4 regions of the Pantoea sp. App145 genome follow, and region 4 is predicted to be linked to each of the others. Evidence: predicted binding sites of a transcription regulator. Region 4 holds the regulator's gene; each other region holds the start of a gene.
What was found. Region 4 encodes PurR, which represses purine synthesis genes. Its sites were predicted from a motif close to CANGCAAACGTTTGCNTG; they were not measured.
Positions count from the first base shown of each region.

Region 1: rbsD (D-ribose pyranase) is a predicted target of PurR. The motif match lies at 2,261-2,278, and genes of this name have one in related genera.
Region 2: RCF31_RS01065 (NCS2 family permease) is a predicted target of PurR. The motif match lies at 1,719-1,736, and genes of this name have one in related genera.
Region 3: guaB (IMP dehydrogenase) is a predicted target of PurR. The motif match lies at 1,487-1,504, and genes of this name have one in related genera.

Region 1 covers NZ_CP133290.1:2,864,426-2,868,050, reverse strand. Annotated here, with positions in the region: gene rbsC (ribose ABC transporter permease) at 1-315, opposite strand, end outside; gene rbsA (ribose ABC transporter ATP-binding protein RbsA) at 312-1,820, opposite strand; gene rbsD (D-ribose pyranase) at 1,828-2,247, opposite strand; gene RCF31_RS13070 (carbohydrate-binding protein) at 2,562-3,625, shown strand, end outside.
Region 2 covers NZ_CP133290.1:244,142-247,766, forward strand. Annotated here, with positions in the region: gene RCF31_RS01055 (carbohydrate kinase family protein) at 1-794, shown strand, start outside; gene RCF31_RS01060 (response regulator) at 731-1,477, opposite strand; gene RCF31_RS01065 (NCS2 family permease) at 1,909-3,207, shown strand; gene RCF31_RS01070 (helix-turn-helix domain-containing protein) at 3,469-3,625, opposite strand, start outside.
Region 3 covers NZ_CP133290.1:3,995,156-3,998,780, forward strand. Annotated here, with positions in the region: gene xseA (exodeoxyribonuclease VII large subunit) at 22-1,395, opposite strand; gene guaB (IMP dehydrogenase) at 1,566-3,032, shown strand; gene guaA (glutamine-hydrolyzing GMP synthase) at 3,104-3,625, shown strand, end outside.
Region 4 covers NZ_CP133290.1:980,111-983,735, reverse strand. Annotated here, with positions in the region: gene punC (purine nucleoside transporter PunC) at 1-695, opposite strand, end outside; gene punR (DNA-binding transcriptional activator PunR) at 805-1,716, shown strand; gene purR (HTH-type transcriptional repressor PurR) at 1,713-2,738, opposite strand; gene RCF31_RS04365 (YnhF family membrane protein) at 3,024-3,113, shown strand; gene RCF31_RS04360 (C40 family peptidase) at 3,169-3,625, opposite strand, start outside.

The sequences.
Region 1 (3,625 bases), 1.9 Mb from region 4:
CGCAGCAACGACTGCCACCAGCGCATTCACTTCGTGGCCGACGATCGAGGCAGCAACCGCACCGGTCAGCGCCAGCAGCGAGCCAACCGAAAGATCAATGCCGGACGTCAGGATCACCAACGTCATCCCCACCGCCATGATGGCGTTCACCGAAGTCTGCTGCAGAATGTTGAACAGGTTGGCGACGGTAAAGAAATTCGGACTGAGGCTGGCAACCACGGCAATCAGCACAATCAGCGCGATCAGCGATTTCTGCTCCAGCAACCAAGCTTTGCTGAACCAGCGACGGCTGGCGGGTAAGGTTTGGGTACTCATACAACTAACTCCTCGCTGTGTTGCTTACCGACTGCTGCCGCCATCAGGGATTCCTGGGTAGCCTGCTCACGGGTAAATTCGCCACTCAGATGGCCTTCATGCATCACCAGAATGCGGTCACTCATGCCCAGCACTTCCGGCATTTCGGACGATACCAGGATGATGCTCAGCCCATCGGCTTTAAACTGATTGATTAACTGATAGATTTCTTTTTTGGCACCAACATCAACGCCACGCGTCGGCTCATCAAGGATCAGCACATTCGGTCGCGTCATCAGCCCACGGGCAATCGCCACTTTTTGCTGATTCCCCCCGGAAAGCAGGCCAATCGGCTGCTCCATTGAAGGGGTTTTGACGTTGAACAGGCGGATGAAATCGCCGACTGCCAGCTGTTCTTCAGCGTGCTTCAGGCTACCGTTGCCACGGCTGAAATAGCGCAATGCGGTCAGCGACATGTTTTCTTTCACCGACATGCCCAACACCAGGCCATCGCGTTTACGATCTTCAGAGATATAAACGATGCCATTTGCCAGGCCATCCTGCGGTGCGCGCGTCACGACTTCACGGCCATCAAGCATCACCTTGCCGCCGCTACGTGGCAGTGCGCCGTATAGCAGCTTCATCAATTCGGTACGGCCCGCACCCATCAGACCAGAAACGCCGAGGATTTCCCCTTTGCGCAGGGTGAAGCTGACTTCATGCACCCCTGGGCCACTCAGGTTTTCCACCTGCAAACGTACCGCGCCTGGCGCCTGGTCAAGATGCGGGTATTGCTCTTCCAGCTTGCGCCCGACCATCATCTCAATCAGGCTATCTTCGCTGAGTTCGCTGACCGTACGTTCGGCAATAAACTGACCATCACGGAATACCGTGACGTCATCGCAAATCTCGAAAATTTCTTTCATACGGTGGGAGATATAGACAATGCCGCAGCCCTGCGCCTTCAGTTCATTAATGACGCGGAATAGCGACAGCGTTTCGGTATCGGTCAGCGCATCAGTCGGTTCATCCATAATGATCACCCGCGACTGAAAACTGAGTACCTTGGCGATTTCCACCATTTGCTGGTCACCAATCGACAAATCACCCACCAGCTTATGGCTGTTGAAACGCAGGTTGAGGCGTTGCAGCAGCGTATCCGCTTCGGCATACATCTTTTTCCACTCGATGCGCCCAAAACGGTTAACAAATTCACGCCCAAGGAAGATGTTCTCCGCGACCGTCAGTTGCGGGATCAGGTTCAGTTCCTGGTGAATAATACCGATGCCGGCTTCCTGTGATGCTTTCGGCCCGGAGAAGGTGGTTTCCTGGCCCAGCCACTGTAGCGATCCCGCATCCATGCTGTAGATACCCGTCAACACCTTCATCATGGTGGATTTACCGGCACCGTTTTCCCCGACCAGCGCCATGACACGCCCAGGCATGACCGACAGCGATGCGCCTTTCAGGGCTTTCACACCGGGAAATGACTTTTCAATCCCTTTGAGTTGCAATAACGGTTGCATAGCGACCTCAGAAGGTAACGCCCGCGCTCAGGATGACATTCGCATACGGAGAACACTCTCCGCTGCGAATGACCGCCTGACTACGCTGAGTCTGTTGTTTGAACTGTTCATGACTGATGTAACTAACGGCAATGGTATTTCCCTGGTGCTGTTGCAAGGCTTCGAGCACGGCGAGCAGTGCACTGTGGAGCTGCGGATTGTGTTGCTTAATCTCTTCCGCCATCAGAGCGCTTTCGACCTGCATCTCTTCTGTTACCACCTCAACAACCTGTAAAAACTCGGGCGTACCCGGCGTCAGCGCCAGATCGATACGTTGCGGCCCCAGCGGAATGGGTAACCCCGCATCAGCAATCGTCAGCGTATCCGTGTGTCCCAGACGGGCAATCACATGAGAGATTTCAGCGTTTAACAAGCGACCTTTCTTCATTTCTTCCACTCCACAGCGAAACGTTTCGCTGACCGGAGTGTATAAAATGTACATCGCAACTCAATGGCGACATCACGGAAATGTGATCGCCATCGAAACGTTTCGCTTGTACCGGGGAAAATTTGAGTTAAGCAGGGAAAAGCTGAGTTCTTTTACCTTCGACTAAAGAACTTCCCTGGTTTTCAGAAGAAATTTCTTACTTAGCCTTATGTCACTATGTTTTCTGATGTATCCGGATATGTCATTTCGCACAAAACCCCATACTTAACAACCATCCGTTGGCTGTAAATACAGATGAATCTATCTAAAGGACGATGATGAATTTCAAGGTGAAAACACTCGGAAGTTTGATTGCCCTCTCGCTCTTAACCGTCAATGTGCCTGTGGCAAAAGCGCATAACGATCAGGGAGATAAAGCACGCACACCGAACGTACATTTCAGCACCCATCCCAACATGCAGAGCAGCAAAATGCTCAGCGCTTTGACGGCAAGCATGGAAGTGCAGGAGATGACAAATGAAGCTCCCCCCTGGTACTGGGCTTACCAGGGCTGGTATATGAGTGAAGGCGGTTTTTATTTTGGTCTCCAGCCAAATGGTGAGTATGGCAAAACCGCACTGTTCAGCATTTTCGGCAAAGGCACCCAAAGCAACGTTGAATCCTGTAAACGTGGTGCAGATTCAACCGACCCCGATACCGGTATGAGTTGCCATATTCCTTATGACTGGGAAGTTGGCCATAAATATACCTTCAATGTGAAACGCACCGGACAGGATGCTGCGCAAAGTCTGACAACCTGGCAAGGTTCCGTCACCGATCAGACTACCGGTCAAGAGACCATCATCGGTATTGTATCCGTACCTGCTCGTTGGTCAGATCTGCAACCAAGCCTGTTGGGCTGGGCTGAGTGGTTTTTGAATGGAGAACTCACCTGCGCGCAACGTACCAATTTTGTTGTTAAGTACAATGACGTCTCGGGTGTGTATTCCGATACCTCAACCCCATGGCAGAGCTATATCTCCGATTCGAACCCCAATACTTGTGCAACCTATGACATGACCGGTACGTATCCGACAGAAGTCATTATGAGCGCCGGAGGAACATTTGACGGAGACAACAATTCCGGTGGCAACACCGATAACGCGCCTGTCGCGGTGGTTCCGGCCGACTTTAGCGTCATCAGCTCATCTGATGGCTCGATTGTCCGCGAGCTGGATGCTTCCGGCAGTAAAAATGCCGATTCATACAGTTGGAAAGTCGTAGGAGGCAAGGGCAGCTTCTGGCTGCAGGAAGAAGAAAAGGGTAGCTGGGTAAGCGCATTAGGACAGGCTAAGGTTCGCGCCCTCTTCCCAGCAAATTCCAGCGGTACCGCCATCTA
Region 2 (3,625 bases), 740 kb from region 4:
GTTTTGTCCAGCGTATCCGCAGCGTGAATACCGCCATGACCCAGGTGATGACCACGCCCGATGGGCAGCGCACTTTCTTCCATGCGCGGGGAGCCAATGCGCAGCTCGATCTGGCGCAGTTTGCCACGGTGAATACCGATCATCGCATCTTCCATCTGGGGTATCTGCTGCTGCTGGATGCCCTCGATGTGCCGGATACAACCTGGGGCACGCGCAGCGCACAGTTGCTGGCGCAGATGCAGCAGCGCGGTTATCTGACCTCACTCGATCTGGTGTCGCGTGCCGGGGAGTATCAGGCATTGGTGGTGCCCGCGTTACGCTGGCTCGACTATCTGGTGATTAACGAACTGGAAGCGCAATCGCTCACCGGCATCAGCCTGCGCAGTACACAGGGACTGGCAGCACCCGCCAGCTTTGCTGCCGCTGCCCGCTGGCTGGCGCAGCAGGGGGTGCGTCAGCGCGTGGTGATCCATGCCCCCGAGGGCGCATGGGGATTGCAGGTCGGTGGTGAAGGGCACTGGCAACCGGCGTGGCAGTTACAGCCGGAGGAGATTGTTGGCAGCGTCGGCGCAGGGGATGCCTTCTGTGCCGGGGTACTGTATGCCAGCCACCAGGGCTGGCCGATGACCGACACCCTAAAGCTGGCGCATACCTGCGCCTGTTTCAATTTGCATGCGGCCAATGCGCTGGACGGCACCCGCCCTTTGAGTGAGATGCAGCGCTGGATGGGTCAGGCGATTTGCGTGACCGGCGCTACCGACGCCGGGCGCATCACATCGGCGGAAAAAACATAACCGAGGCCGCGGATGGTGCGGATCAGGCTGGGTTGGTGCGGATTCATTTCAATCTTGCGCCGCAGCCGCATGATCAACACATCAATGGTGCGATCAAATACATCCAGGGTTTCGCTGTGGGTGAGTTCCAGCAATTGATCGCGCGTCAGCACTTTGCGTGCATGGCACACCAGCGCGCGCAGCAGCGCATACTCGCCCTGGGTGAGCGGCACACTTTCGCGCTGGGGGTTGAACAACTGGCAACGTGCTTCATCCAGCCGCCAGCCATTAAATTGCCAGCCGTCATCCTGAAGGTTGTCTGGTTGCGCCAGCCGTCCGCAACGGCGTAATGCGGCACGGGCGCGTGCCACCACCACGCGGGGATTGAAGGGTTTGGCAATATAATCGTCCGCGCCCATTTCCAGCCCGACCACCATATCCGCTTCCGATCCCATGCCGGTCAGCATGATCACCAGCAGTTCGGGCCGTTGTCGTTGCATCTGCTGCAACACCAGCAGGCCGTTGGTGTCCGGCAGCATCATATCCAGCATGACCAGCGAAATTTCCGGATGCGCCGCCAGTAAGGTCAGCGCGTCTTTGCCCTGGTGGCAGCTATAAACGGTAAAAACATGTTCACTCAACACATCATGCAGCAGTTCGCAGACGGCACGATCGTCATCCACTACCAGAATTGCGGGCTTCATTACGGGCCTCTTTTGTTATGGAAGAGTTAACGGAGAGTGTATACCGACCGCTTTTGCCTGCTGCATCAGGCAACAGAAACGTGAGCGACATCGCCTGACAGAATGCGAAAGCGTGCGTTACCGCAATCTTTTTTCATGCCCCCATTGACGTGTGGGAAAACGATTGCGCGGACATGGTGCAATGCACCATAATCGCGCCTCGTTCTGGTTCAGAATAGTCTTAGCCGGTGCTGTGATTGAGAAGGTAAACGATTGCGTCCCGGCATGGCATAGCAATTGCTATGAGGACTGAGGGGAAAGGAGTTTGTATACAAGGCGGATCGATGGCAGAGCATGCAGCCCCGTCTGCTTTTTCCCGAAACAATAACGCGCATGCACACCCCATTGGCAAGAGAACGCACGTCAGTGACGTCTCCCCATCACGAGAGATGATGATGTTAGAAAAACTATTCAAGCTAAAAGCGCACAACACAACGGTCCGCACCGAAGTTATTGCGGGCATAACCACCTTCCTGGCAATGGCCTATATCCTGTTCGTTAACCCAAGCATCCTCGGTGCCACTGGCATGGATAAGGGTGCGGTCTTTGTGGCGACCTGTCTGGCGGCGGCGATTGGCTGCGTCCTGATGGGCCTGATTGCCAACTACCCGATTGCGTTGGCACCGGGTATGGGCCTCAACGCCTTCTTTACTTACACAGTGGTACTGCATATGGGCTACACCTGGCAAATCGCGCTGGGTGCGGTATTCCTCTCTGCCTGTATCTTCTTTGCCTTGTCGGTGTTCAAAATTCGTGAATGGATTATTGCCAGCATCCCGTTGCCATTGCGCGCCGGGATTGCGGCGGGTATCGGCCTGTTCCTGGCGCTGATTGCGCTGGAAGGGGCGGGTATCGTGGTAGATAACCCGGCGACGCTGGTGGGTCTGGGTGATCTGACCAAGCCGGGTCCACTGCTGGCACTGCTGGGCTTTGTCATCATCGTGGTGCTGGAAGCGCGTCGCGTAACCGGTGCTGTGCTGATCGGTATTCTGATCGTCACCTTCCTGTCGATGGGCATTGGCCTGACGCCGTTTGGTGGCGTGTTCTCTGCGCCGCCGTCAATCGCCCCGACTTTCCTGCATCTGGATATCGCGGGTGCCTTTAACGTCGGCCTGGTGAGCGTGATTTTTGCCTTCCTGTTTGTGGACGTGTTCGACAACACCGGTACGTTGCTGGGTGTGACGAAGCGTGCCGGTCTGGCGGATGAGCAGGGTAACGTGCCGAAAATGGGCCGTGCGCTGATTGCCGACAGTGCGGCAGCATTGTTTGGTTCACTGCTGGGTACCTCAACCACCACCAGTTATGTGGAATCGGCAGCGGGCGTCAGCGCCGGTGGTCGTACCGGTCTGACGGCGATTGTGGTTGCCATTCTGTTCCTGCTCAGCCTGTTCTTCTCGCCGCTGGCGGGTAGCGTGCCGGTATTCGCAACGGCTCCGGCGCTGCTGTTTGTCGCCGTGCTGATGGCATCCGGCCTGGCGGAGATTGACTGGAAAGACATCACCACCGCAGCACCAGTCACCGTGACTGCGCTGACCATGCCGCTGACTTACTCCATCGCCAACGGTATTGCGTTTGGTTTTATTACCTGGACGGTAGTGAAGCTGTTGAGCGGGCGTACTAAAGAGGTAAATGCGGCGCTGATTATTATGTCGATCCTGTTTGTGATTAAACTGGGTTGGCTGAGTGCGTAATCGCTGCAGAGTGATTGCGTTCGCCACGGGCTAAGGTAGTTTCAGCTCGCTGGTGGGCGACCGGACAAAGGGCGGCATGTGCAATGGCCGCCCTTTGCATTTCCTGTGACCGGCCCCGAATTCCGTGCTAATGAGCCTTGTTGCTGTGCCTTTTAACGGCGCGCGATAAATCGCGCCGCTACGGTTATGTCCATCTCTCTGAATTGATTAGCAAAAACCGCAGCGCATTTGTAGCGGCGCGATTTATCGCGCAGTCGCCCTTTAAGATTCAATATTCTTTTCTGGTGGTGGTTTTTTTTGTTTTTTCTTGCCACCTGGGTACCGACTGGGCCATATTTCGTCGGGAGTCAGGCCTAATGCATGCGCAATAATTTTTTCTCCTCGTGGCCAGGGTTTTCGCAGGGCATTATTTAATGTT
Region 3 (3,625 bases), 1.3 Mb from region 4:
GATCGAATGTTGCGGGGCGATTCAGGTACGGGATTTACGCCCGGTGGATTTTTGCGGGGTCAATGCGGTGACTTCGCTTTCCACCCAGCCATCATCCAGCCGGGTACGCAGCAAGTCGCCTTTGCTCAGCTGCTGCATTTTTTTCACCACATGACCCTGGGTATCGGTGGTCACGCTAAAACCGCGTGCCAGCGTTGCCAGGGGGCTTACCGCCTCCAGCTGCGCCGCCAGGGTGCCAAAGCGCTGACGATTATGGTTGAGCTGCCGCTCCATCCCCTGCTGCAAACGGTAATGCCACTGCTGAAGCTGTTGCTGGGCACGCAGGATGCGGGGTTGTGGCTGCTGGGTGTTCAGACGCTGCATCAGGCGATCCTGCTGGCGGCTGGCGCTGCGCAGGCGCAGGTCCATCGCCTCAGTCAAACGCTGTTTCAGTTGCAGCAGGGCGGTGCTCTGGCGCGCCAGGCGCAGCTGGGGATGCTGTTGCTGCAACCGATGCTGCATACGGGTAAAGCGACGTTGCTGCTGCGCCAGGTAGTAATCCATCGCCATTTCCAGCCGCTGCTGCTGTGATTGCAGGCGACGAACTAACTCCAGCTGATTACGGCTGACCAGTTCGGCGGCCGCGGACGGCGTGGGGGCGCGCAGGTCGGCAACAAAGTCGGCAATCGTGACATCGGTTTCATGCCCGACTGCGCTGACAATCGGCAGGCGACTGGCGAAAATCGCCCGTGCTACGCGTTCGTCGTTAAAACTCCACAAATCTTCCAGTGAACCGCCACCACGGCCGACGATCAGCACATCACACTCATCACGCAGGTTCGCCAGCTCGATAGCACGCACAATCGCCGCCGGGGCATCCACTCCCTGTACCACCGTGGGATAAATCACCACCGGCAGGGAGGGATCGCGACGATGCAGCACGCGCAGCACATCATGTAGCGCGGCACCAGTGGCAGAGGTAATCACCCCGACCTGACGCGCCGGATCCGGCAGCGGTTGCTTGAATTGCTGATCAAATAAACCCTCCGCCGCCAGCCGGGTTTTAAGCTGCTCAAACTGCTGTTGCAGCAAGCCTTCACCTGCCGGGTGCATGCTTTCAATAATCAGCTGATAATCGCCACGCGGTTCATACAACGTGATGCTGGCACGTACCAGCACCTGCTGACCATGCTGCGGACGAAATGCTACCCGGCGATTGCTGTTACGGAACATGGCGCAACGCACCTGGGCACCATCATCCTTCAGGGTGAAGTACCAGTGGCCGGACGCGGGTTGGGTAAAATTGGAGATCTCTGCACTGAGCCACACCAGCCCCATTTCATTTTCCAGCAGTTGACGCACCGTGGTATTCAGGCGGCTAACGGTAAAAATATTGGCGGTTGGCGGTAGCGACATGTGATGGAGATCAAATAGTAAATCAGAGGGTTAATTAACCGATACTACATGGCTGGTACAGAGGATCAAGAGTTTTTCTGAAAAAACACTGGAGGCAACCGATTTCGGCCTGTATAATGCCGCGGCAATATTTTATCTGTTCTCATTCACCCCCAGGTTGAGATATTGCCATGCTACGAATCGCTAAAGAAGCACTCACATTTGACGACGTTCTGCTCGTTCCTGCTCATTCTACCGTTCTGCCTAACACGGCCGATCTCAGCACCCAACTGACGAAAAACATTCGTCTGAACATCCCTATGCTCTCCGCTGCAATGGACACCGTGACCGAAGCGGGTCTGGCTATCGCGTTGGCACAGGAAGGTGGTCTGGGCTTTATCCACAAAAACATGTCAATTGAGCGCCAGGCGGATGAAGTTCGCAAGGTGAAAAAACATGAAAGCGGCGTGGTGACTGAACCACAAACCGTGCTGCCAACTACCGCCCTGGCGGACGTGAAAGCGCTGACCGAACGTAACGGCTTTGCCGGTTACCCGGTCGTGAATGCCGACAACGAGCTGGTGGGTATCATTACCGGCCGTGACGTGCGTTTCGTTACCGATCTGAGCCTGCCGGTTTCAGCGGTGATGACGCCGAAAGAGCGCCTGGTCACGGTGAAAGAGGGCGAAGCCCGTGACATCGTGCTGCAGAAAATGCACGAAAAACGTGTTGAGAAAGCGCTGGTGGTGGACGATAGCTTCCATCTGCTGGGCATGATCACCGTAAAAGATTTCCAGAAAGCCGAACGTAAACCAAATGCCTGTAAAGATGCGCAGGGTCGTCTGCGTGTGGGTGCTGCGGTGGGGGCAGGCGCGGGCAACGAAGAGCGCGTCGATGCGCTGGTCGCGGCAGGTGTTGACGTTCTGCTGATTGACTCCTCACACGGTCACTCTGAAGGCGTGTTGCAGCGTATTCGTGAAACCCGTGCGAAATACCCGGACCTCGAAATCATCGGTGGCAACGTAGCGACCGGTGCAGGCGCACTGGCGCTGGCGCAAGCCGGTGTGAGCGCGGTGAAAGTGGGTATCGGCCCAGGCTCCATCTGTACTACTCGTATCGTGACTGGCGTGGGTGTTCCGCAGATCACTGCCGTTTCTGACGCAGTAGAAGCGCTGGAAGGCACGGGCATTCCGGTTATCGCCGATGGCGGTATCCGCTTCTCTGGTGACATCGCCAAAGCCATCGCCGCTGGTGCGGCAGCGGTGATGGTCGGCTCTATGCTGGCCGGCACCGAAGAATCTCCGGGTGAAATCGAGCTGTATCAGGGCCGTTCATTCAAATCTTACCGTGGTATGGGTTCACTGGGCGCGATGTCCAAAGGTTCTTCAGACCGCTACTTCCAGAGCGATAACGCTGCTGACAAACTGGTGCCGGAAGGTATCGAAGGTCGCGTTGCTTACAAAGGCCGCCTGAAAGAGATCGTGCACCAGCAGATGGGTGGCCTGCGCTCCTGTATGGGTCTGACCGGTTGTCCGACCATTGACGATCTGCGCACCAAAGCAGAGTTTGTTCGCATCAGCGGCGCGGGCATCTCGGAAAGCCACGTGCACGACGTGACCATCACCAAAGAGTCGCCGAACTACCGCATGGGTTCATAATCCCGTAAGATTTACCGCCCGGCTCCAGCCGGGCGAATTTATTATTAAGTCCATCCCATGGAAACGCCGCAATGACGACTGAAAATATTCATAAACATCGCATTTTGATCCTCGATTTTGGTTCTCAGTATACGCAACTGGTCGCGCGCCGCGTGCGTGAGCTGGGCGTCTACTGCGAACTCTGGGCGTGGGATGTCACCGAAGAGCAAATTCGTCAGTTCAACCCGAACGGCATCATTCTTTCTGGTGGTCCGGAAAGCACCACTGAGCTGAACAGCCCGCGTGCGCCGGAATATGTCTTTAACGCTGGCGTGCCGGTACTGGGCGTGTGCTATGGCATGCAGACCATGGCAATGCAGCTGGGGGGCAAGGTTGAAGGCTCCACAGAGCGTGAATTTGGTTATGCGCAGGTTGAAGTGACCACGCCGAGCGCGCTGATTCGTGACATCGAAGATGCCATCAGCGATGCAGGTAAACCGTTGCTGGATGTCTGGATGAGCCACGGTGATAAAGTGACGGCGATCCCGGCGGATTTCGTTACCGTAGCCAGCACCGAAACCTGTCCGTTTGCCATTATGGCGAACGAAGAGAAG
Region 4 (3,625 bases):
TCAGCAAGGATAAAAGGCGAGCCGGTCAGCCAGGCGAAAAAGCTGGCGGAGCAGGCAGAATAAATCAGCACATTGCCGCTGTAGACCTTTGAAGCCAGTAACGTCAACCATCCGGGCTGTGGTGCGCGTGCCGCCTGAGTGCGGGTAGGATTCGCCAGTTGCAGGGTACCGACCAGCAACACCAGCGTGACCAGCGTCAGCAGCAGGAAAATGCTACGCCAGTGGAAATGGCCCATCAGCCAGGCTCCCAGCAACGGGGCCAGCGCCGGTGACAACGCCACCAGCGGCATAATGGTGGCGAAAACTTTGTTCGCCTGCGCCTGTGGATAGCGATCAACCACCAGCGCCTGCCAGCTGACAGCCGCCGCGCATACACCCAGCGCCTGGACAAAACGCAGTGCCAGCATCAGTCGCACATCGGTTACCCACAACATGCCGAGACAGCCCAGCGCGAAGATCACTAATCCGGCCAGCAGAATGGGTTTGCGACCAAAGCGGTCAGACAACGGACCCCAGAAGACCTGCGCACAGGCAAAGCCACCGAGGAACAGGCTCAGGCTGGCGCTGATGGTGCCAGGGGCAGTGGCAAAATCCTGCTGCATGGCACCGAAGGCCGGCAGGTACATATCCGTAGCAAGAAAGCCGAGCATGCTTAGCAAAGCAAGGTAAGGCAAAAATCCTTTTGATGACAACATGGTGATTCTCATTAGACAAATTGAACGCCGGGGAGTGTAAAAGGGTGCGGCAGTCTTTGTGAAACGCTAATATTTGCGAAGTGCTATCAAAAATTTTGCAGGCAAAATCATGTGGTCTGAATACGCGCTTGAAGTGGTGGATGCGGTGGCTCGCAGCGGCAGTTTTAGCGCAGCGGCGCAGGAGTTGCATCGCGTGCCCTCTGCCATCAGCTATACGGTACGCCAGCTGGAAACCTGGCTGGCCGTGCCTTTGTTTGAAAGGCAGCACCGGGAGGTGGTATTGACGGCAGCGGGTGAGCATTTCGTGCGTGAAGGCCGGAGTGTTATCAAAAAAATGCTGGCAACCCGACGCCAGTGCCAGCAACTGGCTAACGGCTGGCGTGGTCAGTTGAGTATCGCGGTTGACTGTATCGTTAAACCGCAGCGTACCCGGCAACTGGTAAAGGATTTCTACCGTCACTTCCCGGATATGGAGCTGATTATCAGCTATGAAGTGTTCAACGGGGTCTGGGATGCGCTGGCTGATGGACGGGTCGATGTGGCGATTGGGGCCACCCAAGCCATTCCGGTCGGTGGGCGTTTCGCCTTCCAGGATATGGGCGCGCTGAACTGGCGTTGCGTGGTCAGTCCCGGGCATCCCCTGACAAAAAGTACCCAGCTGGATGAAGAAACCTTACGGACGTGGCCTTCGCTGGTGCTGGAGGATACGTCGCGGGCGCTGCCGCGGCGTATGACCTGGACGCTGGATAACCAGCGGCGTCTGGTGGTACCGGAGTGGGAAACCGGGATGGATTGCCTGCGGGCAGGTTTGTGCGTGGGCATGGTGCCGGGCCATTTAGCCCGGCGACTGCTGGATAGTGGCGAGTTAACCGAACTGACGCTGCCTGCGCCTTTCCCGGAGAGTCCCTGCTGCGTCAGCTGGTCGGAACAACGCGCTTCACCGGCATTAAGCTGGCTGCTGGATTATCTGGGCGATGCTGAAACGCTCAACCATGAGTGGTTGAGCGAAACGATAGCTTAGCGACGATAATCGCGGAACGGGCCGTCAGCGACTGAGCGGCGTTCAATCAATGTTGGCTGCACTTCGATGGTCTGCGGCTCTTCGCGTTTACTGGTGATGCGATCGAGCAGCATTTCCAGTGCTTTTTCTCCCAGCTGCGCTTTCGGCTGATGAACGGTCGTCAGCGCTGGGGTGAAATACCGGGCGTTGCGCACGTTGTCATAGCCAATCACCGAAATATCCTGTGGCACACGCAGCCCCATTTCATCGGCGGCACAAATCGCGCCCATCGCCATGATATCGCCGCCACAAAACACCGCCGTCGGACGTTGTTTCTGGTTGAGGATCTGCTGCATCGCCTGATAACCGGATTCTGGTTCGAAGTCGCCCTGCACAATCCATTCCGGACGAACGGTAATACCGGCTTCATGCAGTGCCTGCATAAAACCAGCATGACGACCGCCGCCAGTGTTGCGCTCCATCTGGCCGGGGATGGCACCAATGTCGCGATGTCCACGTTCAATCAGGTAACGTCCCGCAAGATAGCCGCCCTGGAAGGCGTTATCCTGCACGGTATCGGTGAAATCACCGCGAGACTCGCCCCAGTCCATCACCACCATCGGAATATTGCGGTTCTCTTCCAGCATGGTGAGCAGGTCGTCCGGATATTCGGAACACATCACCAATAAACCGTCGACGCGCTTTTGCGCCATCATCGAGAGATAAGCACGCTGCTTTTGCAGATCGTTATGCGCATTGCCGAGAATCAGCGTGTAGCCGCGGTCGAAACAGTGGTTTTCTACCGCTTCGATGATTTCCGCGAAATAGGGGGCTTCGCTGGAGGTGGCGAGCAATCCCAGTGTTTTGGTGTGGTTGACCTTCAGGCTACGCGCCACGGCGCTGGGCGAGTAGTGCAGTTCTTTGATCGCTTCCCATACGGCGTTACGCGTCTCTTCCGCGACAAAACGCGTCTTGTTGATGACATGCGAAACCGTGGTGGTGGAGACACCGGCGCGTTTCGCCACATCTTTAATTGTTGCCATGAAAATGGTACTCCCGGGCTTATCGCAACTTACTGATAAGTATATTGTTAAACGTTTGCGTCTGCTAATGGTTTTGCGCCCCAATTTTTGGGGCAAATGGCGAAGAAAAAGGCGTTAACTCTGAGTCTAAATCACTTTAACAGGCCACAAACACAGCGTGCGCAAAATCTGTTGCGCAACGAAAGGCGGCGATTCTAGCAAGCTGACGCGGATAACACGAGATTTTTGCCGGGGGCTGTGCGAAAATTACATTAACCCTTCAATTAATGTGACTAAGGAGTTGTGATGAGTACAGACCTGAAACTCGCGCTGGGTACTACCGTTGGCGCGCTGTTAATGATCATCGTGTTCAGCTTCACCGCGATCCTTCATTAATAAAAAAGCCGGACCTGAAATTTCAGTGTCCGGCTTTTTATTGCGCGGTGACCGCTTAGCGAATGGTTTTTGGCGTCATCATGCGGCGTGCACCGACATAATGCTTCTGCCAGTAATCTTCACCTAATGCGCTAATCTGAATATCTTTACCGGTACGCGGTGACTGAATAAACTTGCCGTTGCCAAGGTAAACACCCACATGGTCAGCGGTACCGCGATGGTTAATGCGGAAGAACACCAAATCTCCTTTCTCCAGCATATCGCGTTTAATCGGTGCCGCATCACGCAGGTGATACATTTCGTTAGCGGTGCGTGGGAATTTGTATTTCACCAGGTCTTTATAGGCATACCACACCAGACCACTGCAATCGAAACCGGTATGTGGTGAAGTACCACCCCACTGGTAGGGTTTACCGATCTGACCCATTAATTTGTTCATCGCCGTTTCACGCGCCTTTTGATAGCGCTGCCGGTGTGATTTGCTCATCCTGATGGTGGTGAGGTCGCTGGCG